DNA from 3 places in the Pseudomonas sp. Irchel 3A5 genome. Region 3 is predicted to be linked to each of the others. Evidence: predicted binding sites of a transcription regulator. Region 3 holds the regulator's gene; each other region holds the start of a gene.
The links. The regulator FliA, encoded in region 3, starts transcription of late flagellar genes. The targets are predictions, from matches to a motif close to CTAAAGTTTNNNNNNNNNNNGCCGNTAA.
Positions count from the first base shown of each region.

Region 1: CKW31_RS28525 (methyl-accepting chemotaxis protein) is a predicted target of FliA. The motif match lies at 2,707-2,734, and genes of this name have one in related genera.
Region 2: flgM (flagellar biosynthesis anti-sigma factor FlgM) is a predicted target of FliA. The motif match lies at 1,848-1,875, and genes of this name have one in related genera.

Region 1 covers NZ_FYDU01000026.1:5,401-9,989, forward strand. Annotated here, with positions in the region: gene CKW31_RS28510 (ABC transporter permease) at 1-373, opposite strand, end outside; gene CKW31_RS28515 (ABC transporter ATP-binding protein) at 370-1,398, opposite strand; gene CKW31_RS28520 (IclR family transcriptional regulator) at 1,649-2,485, shown strand; gene CKW31_RS28525 (methyl-accepting chemotaxis protein) at 2,935-4,554, shown strand.
Region 2 covers NZ_FYDU01000006.1:56,829-61,417, forward strand. Annotated here, with positions in the region: gene CKW31_RS11200 (chemotaxis protein CheV) at 1-888, opposite strand, end outside; gene flgA (flagellar basal body P-ring formation chaperone FlgA) at 968-1,726, shown strand; gene flgM (flagellar biosynthesis anti-sigma factor FlgM) at 1,911-2,228, shown strand; gene CKW31_RS11215 (flagella synthesis protein FlgN) at 2,278-2,742, shown strand; gene CKW31_RS11220 (flagellar brake protein) at 2,825-3,571, shown strand; gene CKW31_RS11225 (MFS transporter) at 3,793-4,589, opposite strand, start outside.
Region 3 covers NZ_FYDU01000013.1:210,921-215,509, reverse strand. Annotated here, with positions in the region: gene flhF (flagellar biosynthesis protein FlhF) at 1-523, shown strand, start outside; gene fleN (flagellar synthesis regulator FleN) at 639-1,472, shown strand; gene fliA (RNA polymerase sigma factor FliA) at 1,469-2,209, shown strand; gene CKW31_RS21470 (chemotaxis response regulator CheY) at 2,499-2,873, shown strand; gene CKW31_RS21465 (protein phosphatase CheZ) at 2,893-3,681, shown strand; gene CKW31_RS21460 (chemotaxis protein CheA) at 3,720-4,589, shown strand, end outside.

The DNA.
Region 1 (4,589 bases), on a different contig from region 3:
AAGCGCGCACCACCACGGAAATCAGCAGCGGCGTGAGGATCAGAATCAGAAAGATCGAACGCCAGGGCGTGCCCATGCGGCTCAGAATGTAAGCCTCAGGCACACCGATAACCACGCACAGCAAGGTCACCAGCGCACTGATCCAGAAGGTGCGCAGGAAGATTTCGTAGAAGTACGAATCGGTCAGCACCTCGCCGTAGTTGGCCAAGGTGTAGGAATCGCTTTTGACCCCGACTTCATAGTCGAAGACGTTGAACGACAGGATCAGTGTGAGTGCCAGCGGGACCAGCAGCAGGCAGGTAAACATCACCAGCGCCGGTGCCGACAGTAAATAGCCGCGGCCGCCACGGCGCATATCACTCAGCAGGCTCATGGGTGCACCTCGTCGGCGTCCAGTACCCGCAGCAAACCGGCTGGCCAATCCATGCCCACCGCGGTGCCTTCTTCCATTGGCGCATCGCCGTCGTTGCGGCGTACCACGGTCAACTCGCCGATCGCGGTTTCGATGCGATACAGCCATTGACTGCCGAGGAAGTAGCGGGTGATGACCTTGCCTTGCAAACGCCCTGTGCCAGCTGCTACCAGATCGATCTTTTCCGGGCGCAGACTCAGGGTCAACGCACCGTCGCCCGGTGTCTGCCGCACTTGAGCGCAACCCTGGCTGTCCAGATCACCGGGCAGCATGTTGGCCTTGCCAACGAAGCTGGAGATGAACCGGGTGCGAGGGTGTTCATACAGCTTGTAGGGTTCGTCGATCTGGGTGATACGCCCGGCCTGCATGACCACCACGCGGTCACTGATGGACAGCGCTTCAGCCTGATCGTGAGTCACCATCAACGTGGTAATGCCGACTTCGCGCTGAATGCGGCGAATCTCGAATTGCATCTCTTCACGCAGGTTGGCATCGAGGTTCGACAGCGGCTCATCGAGCAATAAGACCGGCGGCTCAATCACCAGCGCTCGCGCCAGTGCAACCCGTTGCCGTTGACCGCCCGACAGCTCACGCGGGTAACGCTGGGCGTGCTGGCTCAGGCGTACCAGTTCCAGCACTGTTGCCACTCGGCGCTGAATGTCCGCCGCCGGCACTTTGCGCATGCGCAGGCCAAAGGCGACGTTGTCAGCAACGCTCATGTGGGGGAAGAGGGCGTAACTCTGAAACACCACCCCCAGGCCGCGACTGCTGGGTTTGGCGTGAGTGATGTCACGGCCATCAAGGATGATGCGCCCGTCGCTGACATCAACGAAGCCGGCGATCATTTGCAGGGTAGTGGTCTTGCCGCAGCCCGACGGGCCCAGCAGAGAAACGAATTCGCCTTTCTCCACCGCCAGATTCGTGGCGACCACGGCGTCGATGCTGCCGTAGCGTTTGGAGAGACCTTCAAGCTGCAAAAAAGCCATAGCTGCGTTCCACCTTTTCATCACGCACAGCGTTGCGGTGCGTTTTTGTTATGGGCAGATGCGAAATGAAAGCTTTGCAGTTGCTGTGGACGTTGGTGCTCGATCTGGGTCGGCTACCAGGTTTTGTTCAAATCGCCCTGTGGACTGAGATTAAGACGAAGACTAGGATGGGCGAAAGGGTGAATTTCACTGGATGGTATATTTCTTTCAGTTCTTTCGTTCAATGAATTAGTTATCGATAAGTGATCATATGAATTCCACTGAGCGGAATGAAAATCCAAAGGACACCGGTGTGGGTGCGGTCTCGCGCTTATTCGCAGTGCTCCGTTGCCTGGGCGACTGCTCTGAAGAGGGCGAGCGCGTGACCCAGCTCGCCCAGCAGGTCGGCCTATCGCAGCCCACCACACACCGCCTGCTGCGCAGCCTCATGGATGAAGGCATGGTCGAGCAGGATCAACGCAGTAAACGCTATCGCCTGAGCATTGAGTTCTTCGCCCTGGCTGCAAAGGCGGGCAAGACCAGCAATCTGCGTGACGTAGTCCGCCCGAGCATGCTGCGCCTCTCGGCCTCCCTTGGAGATTCACTGTTCCTGCTGGCGCGCAGCGGCTTCGATGCCGTCTGTCTGGATCGCAGCGAAGGTCCTTACCCGATTCGCACCTTCACCGGTGACATCGGCGGGCGCGTTGCATTGGGTGTGGGGCAGGGCAGTCTGGCGATCCTCGCTTACCTGCCGGAAGACGAACGCGACACCGTTATCCGCTACAACTTGCCACGCCTCAAAGACTTTCACCTCTACGATGAAGTGTTCCTGCGCTCAGAGGTGGAAAACGTCCGCCGCCTCGGCTACGCCGCCCGCAACACCGGCGCACTGCCGGGCATGGCCGGTCTGGCGGTGCCTATCTTTGACCGCGAAGGCCGCTCGGTCGCCGCCCTCAGCGTCGCCACCATCAGCGACCGCCTCGGGCCGGACCGGTTGTTGACCGTGGTGGAGCTGCTCAAGAGAGAGGCTGCAGTGATCAGCGCAAGGATCAACCCGTTTGACCCGACCCTACGACGGCCGAGTCAGGTGTTTGGTCAGATGGATTGATCGCAATCCATTTTCTGTAGGCGCTGCTTAAGGCTGCGATGCGATTGCCCTGACGCACCGCCATCGCAGCCTCTGTTTGCTGCGAACTGACGGGTAACTGTCTGAATGTACGCCTAACCCTGTGGGACCGGATTTATCCGGGAAGGGGCCTGTGCATTCACGAAATTTTATCGTCAGCAATACCGTCTTCCCGGATGAATCGGTTTCAAACGTCCCGTTTTTTAACGTGTCGCGGCGGCGCGCCATTGAACGCCGCATAATTCACGTTTGAAACACCACGCATCAATATCCACCTCCCTCAAACGATCAGCGGCTCTCAAGAACCCGCCCCTAAAGCCGATGCGCAAACAGGCACGTTACGAGCCTCTCGCCCGTAACCTTTGTACAGGGAAGTCGACATTTTCCGATCTGCGCGCTGCCGCAGATTACCCTCCCGAGGTGTTCGTTTTATGGCTAAATCCCTCCGACTCCAGATCCTGGGCATGCTGGGTGGCAGTCTGGTGCTGGTGCTGCTGATTGCGCTGGCCTGTTTCCAGTTTCTTTCCAACAACGTGCAGTCCTATCGCGGCTTGCTCGAAGGTCCGGTGCATGCCTCGCAATTGGTCGATGAAGCCAATCTTGAGTTCAAGATTCAGGTGCAGGAGTGGAAGAATGTGCTGCTGCGCGGCAAGTTACCGGCCGATCGTGACAAGTTCTGGGCACAGTTCGAGGCGCAGGAACGTAAAGTCCAGGAATCCCTCGGCAAGCTGTCGTTAGTGCAGGGCGTGCCGGCCTCGACGCTTAATCAAGTGCAGAAACTGATGGAAGAGCACAAGGCTTTAGGTACGGCTTATCGCAAAGGGCGTGATGCATTCATTGCTGCAGGTGGTGATCCGGTCGCAGGTGATGTTGCGGTGAAGGGCGTCGACCGTGCCGCCAGTGAGCAGATGAGTCAGTTGGTAGACAGCTTGCGCAAGAACAGCGCCGAGCAATCGGTGATGATCAGCAACGCAGCCGACCGGACCATTCTGTTTGGCGCCTTGATCATGCTCGCGTCTGCGGTATTGGTCGGTCTGCTGACATGGTGGCTGGTCAATCGTAACCTGATCGCGCCGATCCGCATGTTGATCGACTACGTTGCCCAGTTAAGCCAAGGCAAGTTCGGCGAGCGGGTCAATATCACCCGTCAGGACGAACTCGGCCATCTGGCGGTGGCAGCCAATATCCTCCGGGACTTCCTGGCGGATACATTCAACCGGCTCAAGCGCAGCACGTCGGACCTGGACACGGCGGGCAACGAGTTGAAGTCCATCGCTACACTGATGGCCCAGGGCACCCACGAGCAGTTCGAACGTACCGACCAGGTCGCGACGGCCATGACGGAGATGTCGGCAACCGCGCAGGAAGTCGCCCGGCATGCTGCTCAGGCAGCCAAAGCTGCGGATGACGCCGATCACCATGCCCGGGAAGGCGACAAGGTCATGCAGTCGACCATGAGCACTATCAGCTTGATGCGCAGTGAAATCGGCAATACCGCCAATGTGATTCAGCGTCTGGAAACTGACAGCGTGCGCATCGGCAAGGTACTTGAAGTGATTCGTGGTATCGCTGATCAGACCAATCTGCTGGCGCTGAACGCGGCCATCGAGGCTGCGCGAGCCGGTGAAGCCGGGCGCGGTTTCGCGGTGGTGGCTGACGAAGTGCGGACGTTGGCGCAACGCACGGCAGTGTCCACTGCCGAAATCAACCAGATCATCAGCTCAGTACAGACCGGTGCCAGCGATGCGGTCATAGCGATTCAAGGTGGTCAGAGTCGTAGCGAAGAGAGTGTGGAGCAGGTCAGTAATGCCAGCGCCACGCTTAACCGTATTACCACTGCCGTGGAAGCCATTCGTGATATGAACCGGCAAATTGCTACGGCGGCTGAAGAACAGACGTCAGTGGCGGAGGATATTTCCCGTAATCTCACGGAAATTACCGCGATTGCCAGCACCAATCAGGACAACGTCAAGCGCACCCAGGCGGCCAGCCATGATCTACATGGGCTGTCTGTAGGATTGAATGATGTCATTTCACGCTTGAGCGCCTAGTCATCGCAACGACTTGTAATACCTCAGCCGCACCG
Region 2 (4,589 bases), on a different contig from region 3:
GAGGTCATCAGGCCGGAATTTGGCAAGGAAGTCATCCGCGCCAACTTTCTTCACCATAGCCTGATTGAACACACCTGACAGAGAAGTATGCAAAACGATGTGCAGTTTTTGCATCCGAGGGTCATTACGAATCTCGGAGGTGAGCGTGTAGCCGTCCATTTCCGGCATCTCAATGTCGGAAATCATCATCAGGAATTCTTCTTCAGGCTTCTTGCCTTCAGCGACCATCTGCTTGAGGTAATCCAGTGCCTGACGACCGTCGTTAAGCGCAACCACTTCCACGCCAACAGTCTGTAGACAGCGGCTGACCTGTTTGCGCGCCACTGAAGAGTCATCGACCGTCAGCACTCGCAGAGAAATGGCCTTGTGATGGGTTTCCTCGTCGATCACACCGACAGACACGGCTTCCGACATCGGTGCCACTTCCGCAAGAATCTTCTCGACGTCGATGATTTCCACCAACTGGTTATCGACCCGCGTCACCGCCGTCAGGTAGTGATCGCGACCCGTTCCCTTGGGTGGCGGATGGATCTCTTCCCAGTTCATGTTCACGATGCGCTCGACCGAGTCCACCAGAAAACCCTGAACCTTAGTGTTGTACTCAGTGATGATCACGAACGCGTTATCAATCGACATCTGCCCTGGCAAACCGGTTGCCATGGCGAGATCGAGAATCGGGATCGTCCCGCCACGAATGTTCGCAACGCCGCGCACAATCCGACTGGATTTAGGCATCACAGTGAGCTTGGGGCATTGCAGCACCTCCTTCACCTTGAAGACGTTGATCCCATAAAGCTGTTTGCCATTGAGACGGAACAACAAGAGCTCAAGGCGATTCTGCCCAACCAGCTGTGTTCGCTGGTTCACTGAATCCATTACACCGGCCATGCTGCGACTCCCCTATCAAAGTAACCATCGCCACAGCACCTGGTCAGGTAAGCGGCACGGGCCTTGCTTTTCATACGTCATGAATGCAAAAACGACAATTTCCCGACACGCCATCTTCAAGAACCGCATCTTGCTCTGTTCGCTGGCTTTGCTGTGTCTTTCTGCCTTGGTGAATACCAGTCGGGCAGACAGTTTCACATTGCCTGAACAACTTATCGGCGTCACTCAGGGGTTTCTTGAATTCACAGTTGAAGAGTATTTGGCGACTGCCCAGATCGAAGGGCGCTACGAAATTGAAGTGCGTCAATTGGACCCTCGTCTTCGCATGCCTTTTTGCGACAAGGAATTGACAGCAAGCCTTGAAAGTCCGCGCCCCGTAGGCCGCGTGACTACCCGGGTGCGCTGCGAGGGCTCGTCGCCCTGGACGGTGTTTGTACCCGCCCAGGTGCGGTTGTTCCGCAATGTGGTGACTGCCGTTCGCCCGCTCAAGCGTGACGCGGTGATTACCGAGCAGGACATCGCCATGCGCGAGCGCGACATTGGTTTGCTGGGTCAGGGTTTTCTATCCGCTGAAGATCAGGCCGTTGGGCAAAAGATCCTCCGACCAATGGTCATCGACCAAATCATTGCACCCAACTTTCTGGAACAGCCCCAGATGGTAAAAAAGGGTGATCAGGTGGTAATCACCGCTCGCAGCGGCTCCATCTCCGTGCGGATGCCGGGCGAAGCGTTGTCTGACGGGACGTTCAACGAACAGATACGGGTCAAGAACCTCAACTCAAAGCGCATCATAAAGGCCAACATTACCGGGCCTGGACAGGTGGAGGCCCCTATGTGATCAGCTATGCGGCGCGATAGAACACTGGCGTGAAACGCTTGTTTTTCCTAGACTGCGAAACAACTTCTGCGGTTCGAGGTCCATTGGCTGCGCAAAACGCAAATGGATTTCACTTAGCAGGCTAAAGTTTTTTTGCATTTGGTCGAAACCATGGCAAGCGTCCAATTACCCAGAGGTTTTTATCATGGTCATTGACTTCAACAGACTGAACAGCGGCAACGCGGTTAGCGGCACGACACGTACCAACAGCGTTAAAGAAACAGGCAAGACAGAAGCAGCGGTTAAAACCGGCGCACTGGAAAAAACCGCCAGCACCGGCGAATCCGTAAAACTGAGCAGTGAGTCTCAACAGTTGCAAAAGATCACTGACAAGCTGGGCGAACTGCCGACCGTCAACAGCGCCCGCGTGGCGGAGTTGAAACAAGCGATCGCAGATGGCAGCTATAAAGTGGACAGCAACCGTGTAGCCAGCAAGCTGCTTAATTTCGAAGCTTCGCGCTAGCCCAATGCTCGCGCGGTATCTTCTGGACGCTTAAAAACCAGAGCATGCGATGCAAGACACTACTTTGCTTCAACTGATGACCGAAGACATGGTCCCGGCCCAGCAACTGCTGGAAATACTGCAGGCAGAATCGCTTGCCCTGATCGGCCGCGACATGGCCGAGATGGAGCATGTTCTGGCTAAAAAGCAGGCGCTGGTGGTATTGCTCGAACAGCATGGCCGCAAACGCAGCCAGATCCTTAGCGGGTTAGGACTGAGTCCGGACCGCAATGGCCTGAGCGCGCTTGCCGCCAGCTCCTCGCTGGGCGAACAGTTGATCAAGGCAGGCGACGAGCTGAGCGCAGTGATCACTCAGTGCCAGCTCGTCAACACAAAGAATGGCAGTTCTATCGTGATGCAGCAGGCTTCCACTGCACATCAATTACGAATACTGACCGGTGATATGCCCACGCTGTATGACAACCGTGGGTCAACATCGGGCCGAGCAAAGCCACGGCCGTTAAGCCAAGCGTAGTTTTCTGTATCAAGGCGCATTGCATGCTGGCAAAATGCCCGATATTGCGTTGCTGTCGTATTTTGCCTGGAGATGGAAAAAAGTGAATGGCTCAAGCGCGGACGATGCTCCGCAGCCCCCAAAGGTACTGAATACGCCTTTGGAAATTGCCGCCAACTTGCGGCTGCTACTTGAAAGTCATGATCCGCTGATCATTACTTTTCATGAGCGCACACAGCGTTTTCAAAGTTATTTGATCGAGGTCGACCGCGAAAGCGATGTCATCGCACTCGACGAAATGATCCCCCGTGACGGCGAAAAATTCCTCGCCAACGGTGAAGCGTACCGTGTCGAAGGCTTCCATGACGGCGTGCGAATCGCCTGGGAAAGCACCGACCAGATGACCATCCACGAAGCTAACGGCGAGCGTTTCTACCGCGGCCCGTTGCCAGCAGAAGTTATCTATCATCAGCGTCGCAATGCGTTCCGTGCAGCACTGAAGCTGGCCCAACTGGTCAGCATCGAGATGGGCGGCGACCGACTGAAATTCCCTTTAAGCGGCAAATTACTGGATATCTCGGCGACAGGTTGCAAACTTCGCTTTGAGGGCGACGTTTCAGAGCGTATGCAGCTGGGTCAGGTGTATGAGCGTTTCGTGGCTCAACTGCCCTTCGGCACCATGACAGCACCGGTTGAATTGCGTTATCTGCACTTCGAAGAAAGGGTCAACACGACCTTTGCCGGGATCCGCTTCCATAACATGAGCGGGCTGGTCCAGCGTCAGGTTGAGCGTTTTGTGTACCAACTGCAGCGTGAAGCGCGTCGTTTCGACAAGGATGACGACTTCTGACAGCAGTCTTGGGTTGCTAAAAAGGCGATTGCGCGGTGAGCGTAATCGCCTTTTTTGTTATACGAATTCTGCTGATCGAGACTTGCCTTTGAATTGCCTCTGCAGGAGTGCACGAGCAACGCGAGGCAGCGATGACGGCGGGTCAGGTATACCGCCATCGCTGCCTCGCGTTGCTCGTGAGCTCCTACAGATACAATCCAGTCCGCCCTACCCAATCCAGGCTAAGGCCGATTGATCTCTTCATCCTGCACAACCCCATCAGCCTCCCCTTCAGCCCTGGCCTCAACCGCCGCTTCAACCTCAGGCTCCGGCTCAACCACCGGTTCAACTGTTGTCTGCATCTGATCCTGAACCACCTGCTCATCGACCCGCGGGTCAAGCGCAACCACCAGCGGCGAACTGGACATGCTGTCCGGCATCGCGACGTGGTGCAGGGGTGCGTCGTCCACCTGGTGCAGGTGAGTCACGGCTTTAGGACGAATCAGCACCACGAGCACCAGCGACGTCAGGCACACGAACGCATAGAGCATGTTGGCCCCAAACGCCTTCATCAGAGCACCTGCGGCCAGCGGACCGATACTCGCGCCAATGCCGAAGGTCATCAACAACATAGCCGTCAGCGATACACGACGCTCACCTTCTACGTGGTCGTTGGCAAATGCGACGGCCAGAGGATAAAGGCTGAACTGAACCAGCGACACCACAAAGCCCACCACAAACAACACTTCCAGCGGCATGCTTGGCAGCAACGCTAACGGCAACGCAGCCAGTGCCAGCACCCCGGCAAACGCCCGCATCAACTGCGCACGGTCATAGCGGTCAGACAGCAAGCCCAGCGGCCACTGCACTAATAGACCAGCCATGATGCAGGACCCCATGAACATACCGACATGCTCTGTGGACAGCCCCTGCTGCGCAGCATACAGCGGTGCCAGACCGTAGAAGGCACCCACAATCAGTCCGGACCCCAGCACCGTCGTCAGTGATTGCGGCACCCGACTGATAAAGAAGCGCGGCT
Region 3 (4,589 bases):
GCAGCTCAAGACATTGGGCCGCATCCTCAACGTGCCGGTGACTCACGTCGATCCAGGCCAGTCACTGGCGCAAGCGCTGGACCCACTGCTGCGCAAGCGTGTTGTGCTGATTGATACCGCGGGCCTGCAAGCCAGTGATCCGGCTCTGCGTATGCAGCTGGAGAGTCTGGCGGGGCGCGGGATCAAATCACGTAATTATCTGGTACTGGCAACCACCAGCCAGAAACAAGTGCTGACGGCTGCGTATCACAGCTACAAACGCTGTGGTCTGGCCGGCTGCATCCTGACCAAGCTGGACGAAACTGCCAGCCTGGGGGAAGTGCTCAGCCTTGCCATCAGTCATGAGTTGCCTGTGGCCTATCTGACTGATGGGCCTAGAATTCCTGATGATCTCCACATTCCGCGCAGGCACCAATTGGTGACGCGCGCGGTCAATGTGCAGATGCAAGAAGAGCCAAGCGAAGAGGCCATGGCGGATATGTTCGCCGACCTTTACCACAACCCCAACAAACGGGTCGGTTAAGTGAAGCGAACTATTCAGAGTTACCTGCATCGGTGGTCTGCCTGGCATTGCTCTTCATTGAGCGTGTCGCCCGCAATCTGGCTTCGGTCTACGCAAGACAAGGTAAACAATTAACATGGGCAGCATGCATCCCGTACAGGTGATCGCGGTGACCGGCGGCAAGGGTGGCGTCGGTAAGACTAACGTGTCAGTGAACCTTTCGCTGGCCTTGGCCGAGCTCGGCCGGCGCGTCATGCTGCTGGACGCCGACCTTGGCCTGGCGAATGTCGACGTCCTTCTGGGGCTGACGCCAAAACGTACCCTCGCCGATGTGATCGAGGGTCGTTGTGAGCTTCGCGACGTGTTGTTGCAAGGCCCGGGCGGGATTCGAATCGTGCCTGCTGCCTCCGGCACCCAGAGCATGGTTCATCTGAGCCCGGCGCAGCACGCCGGTCTGATTCAGGCATTCAGCGACATTGGCGACAATCTCGACGTGCTGGTCATCGACACAGCCGCCGGTATTGGCGAGTCGGTGGTCAGCTTTGTCCGGGCCGCTCAGGAGGTCTTGCTGGTGGTGTGCGATGAGCCCACTTCCATCACGGACGCCTACGCTCTGATCAAGTTGCTCAATCGCGATTACGGCATGAACCGTTTCCGGGTCCTGGCCAATATGGCCCAGAGTCCTCAGGAAGGGCGCAACCTGTTCGCCAAGTTGACCAAGGTGACTGACCGCTTCCTGGACGTCGCTTTGCAGTATGTCGGCGCAGTGCCTTACGACGAATGTGTGCGTAAGGCCGTACAGAAACAACGTGCCGTATACGAAGCTTTCCCACGCTCTAAATGTTCGCTGGCGTTCAAGGCCATTGCGCAGAAGGTCGATACCTGGCCGCTGCCTGCCAACCCACGTGGACATCTTGAGTTCTTCGTTGAGCGACTGGTTTACCAGACAACTGCAGGGCCTGTTCAATGACCGCGAGCGGCTATCAGATGTACAGCAAAGCGTCCCGAAACTCGCAATATGATTTGATCGAGCGGTATGCTCCGCTGGTCAAGCGCATTGCCTACCATTTACTGGCGCGCTTGCCTGCCAGTGTTCAGGTCGAAGACTTGATTCAGGCGGGGATGATCGGCTTGCTGGAAGTTTCCACCAAGTACGATTGCACCAAGGGTGCCAGTTTCGAGACGTACGCCGGGATTCGTATCCGTGGTGCGATGCTCGATGAAGTGCGCAAGGGCGACTGGGCACCTCGCTCGGTTCACCGCAATACGCGCATGGTCAGTGACGCAATTCGCTCAATTGAAGCAAAAACAGGCCGTGACGCTAAAGATCACGAGGTTGCGGCCGAACTCCAATTGAGTCTCGATGATTACTACGGGATTTTGAACGATACCTTGGGCAGTCGCCTCTTCAGTTTCGACGACCTTTTGCAGGACGGCGAACATGAAGGACTGCATGAGGATGGCGCAAGCGGTTCGCTTGAGCCGTCGCGCGACCTGGAAGATGAACGCTTCCAGGCTGCGTTGGCAGATGCAATTGCCAACTTGCCGGAGCGTGAACGTCTGGTTTTGGCGCTGTACTATGACGAGGAGCTGAACCTCAAGGAAATCGGTGAGGTCCTGGGGGTCAGCGAATCTCGAGTCAGCCAGTTACACAGCCAGTGCGCAGCTCGTTTACGAGGGCGTTTGGGAGAGTGGCGAGCGCGTTGACAAGTGGTACGTAATCCTTGGTGATTACGTGTTGCGTGTGAGCAGGCTGTGCAAAGCGTTACGTGGGACAGTGGACAAGGCTGGGGCCATACAGGCATTCGTACCACGGACTGTTAAAAGCAATAGCTTTCATGCAGTCCGTGGATTTGCTGTGCGGTTTCCATAGTTGTTGATTTACCAAGCCCGTCGTTTTCGTGCAGCCGATGTGAGCTGTGCCGGTATTGATTGAACAGCGCGTTCAGGTGCTGAACGCGTCAAAGACTGCTTGGAGGTCGAATTGGACAAGAACATGAAAATCCTCATCGTTGATGACTTCTCAACGATGCGGCGGATCATTAAAAACCTGCTGCGTGATCTGGGCTTTACCAACACGTCCGAAGCCGATGACGGGCTTACCGCGTTGCCAATGCTGGAAAGCGGTTCCTTTGACTTTCTGGTAACGGACTGGAACATGCCTGGCATGACTGGTATCGACCTGCTGCGTAAAGTGCGTGCCGATGAGCGCCTCAAGCACCTCCCGGTGTTGATGGTGACCGCAGAAGCCAAGCGCGACCAAATCATTGAAGCGGCTCAGGCCGGCGTCAACGGTTATGTCGTCAAGCCATTCACGGCTCAGGCGCTGAAAGAAAAGATCGACAAGATCTTTGAGCGCGTCAATAGCTGATGTATGCCGCGAGGGCTTTATGGAGAACAACGAAACGTCAATGGGCGAGTTTGAATCGACCCTGAAAAAACACGCAACCGAGCTGGTGGCGAGCCTTGAAAAAGGCCGTTTCGGCGACGCCGTGCAACTTATCCATGAGCTTAACCAGGCTCGGGATCGTGGCCTGTATCAGGAAATCGGCAAGCTGACCCGCGAGTTGCACAGCGCGATCGTCAACTTCCAGATTGACCCGAACATGCCGCAAGCCGAAGAGGTGTCCCAGATCACGGACGCCACCGAACGCCTGTCGTATGTCGTCAGGCTCACGGAAAATGCGGCTAACCGCACCATGGACCTGGTCGAAGAAAGCACCCCGCTGATGCACAGTCTGAACGACGAGGCCAAGGCCTTGAGCGCGGACTGGGGGCGTTTCATGCGGCGTGAAGTCAGTGCTGAAGAGTTTCGTGAGCTGGCGCGACGTGTCGATGGTTTCTTGACGCGCACCGAAAAGGATACCCATGAGGTTTCCTCCCACCTCAACGACATTCTGCTGGCCCAGGACTTCCAGGACCTGACCGGTCAGGTGATCAAGCGCGTCACGCAATTGGTCACTGAAGTCGAGAGCAATCTGCTGAAATTGGTGCTCATGGCCAGTCATGTAGACCGCTTTGCGGGCATCGAACATGACGACGAATCCATCCGCGCAGAAAAAGATCCAGAAAAACATATCAAACAGGGTGAAGGTCCGCAGATTCATGCCGATAAACGGGAAGACGTTGTGTCCGGACAGGACGATGTAGACGATCTGCTATCGAGCCTGGGCTTCTAAGTCTGGTCTGTTGACGGTTAATTTTAGGGAGCACCCCAATGAGCTTCGGCGCCGATGAAGAGATCCTTCAGGATTTTCTGGTAGAGGCCGGCGAAATTCTCGAGCAGTTGTCTGAACAGTTGGTCGAGCTGGAAAGCCGACCGGATGACGCAGATCTGCTCAATGCAATTTTTCGCGGTTTTCACACTGTAAAAGGGGGCGCCGGCTTCCTCCAGCTCCATGAGCTGGTGGAGTGCTGCCACATCGCCGAGAACGTCTTCGACATCCTGCGCAAGGGTGAGCGTCGCGTAGATTCGGAACTGATGGACGTGGTCCTTGAAGCGCTGGATGCGGTCAATGCGATGTTCAGTCAAGTGCGTGAGCGCAGTGAAGTGACTCCGGCAACACCGGAATTGCTGGCTGCCCTGGCGCGCCTGGCGGAGCCGGCATCGGCTGACGAAGCGCCTGCTGCTGACGTCGTGGAGGAGGCACCTGTCGAAGCTGTCGCCGAAGCGCCTTCCGACGAGATCACCGATACCGAATTCGAAAACCTGCTTGATTCGCTCAATGCAGCCAAGGAGCAAGCACCGGTTGCTGCTGCACCGGCTGCAACGGGCGTAGCCGCAACTGACGAAATCACCGACTCGGAATTCGAATCGCTGCTCGACCAGTTGCATGGCAAAGGTCAGTTTGCTCCCGACGTGGCACCTGCTGCCGCTGCGGTAGCGCCTGCACCGGCTGGCAAGGCTGAAAGCGGTGATATCACCGACGATGAATTCGAAGCATTGCTCGATCAATTGCACGGCAAGGGTTCGTTCGATGCCACCGCGGTCGCTTCCACAGCGGCTCCTGCCGTTGCGCCAGCGCCTGCTGCTGCCGGGGCTGCATCGGCTGGCAAAGATAACGAAATCACCGATAACGAATTTGAA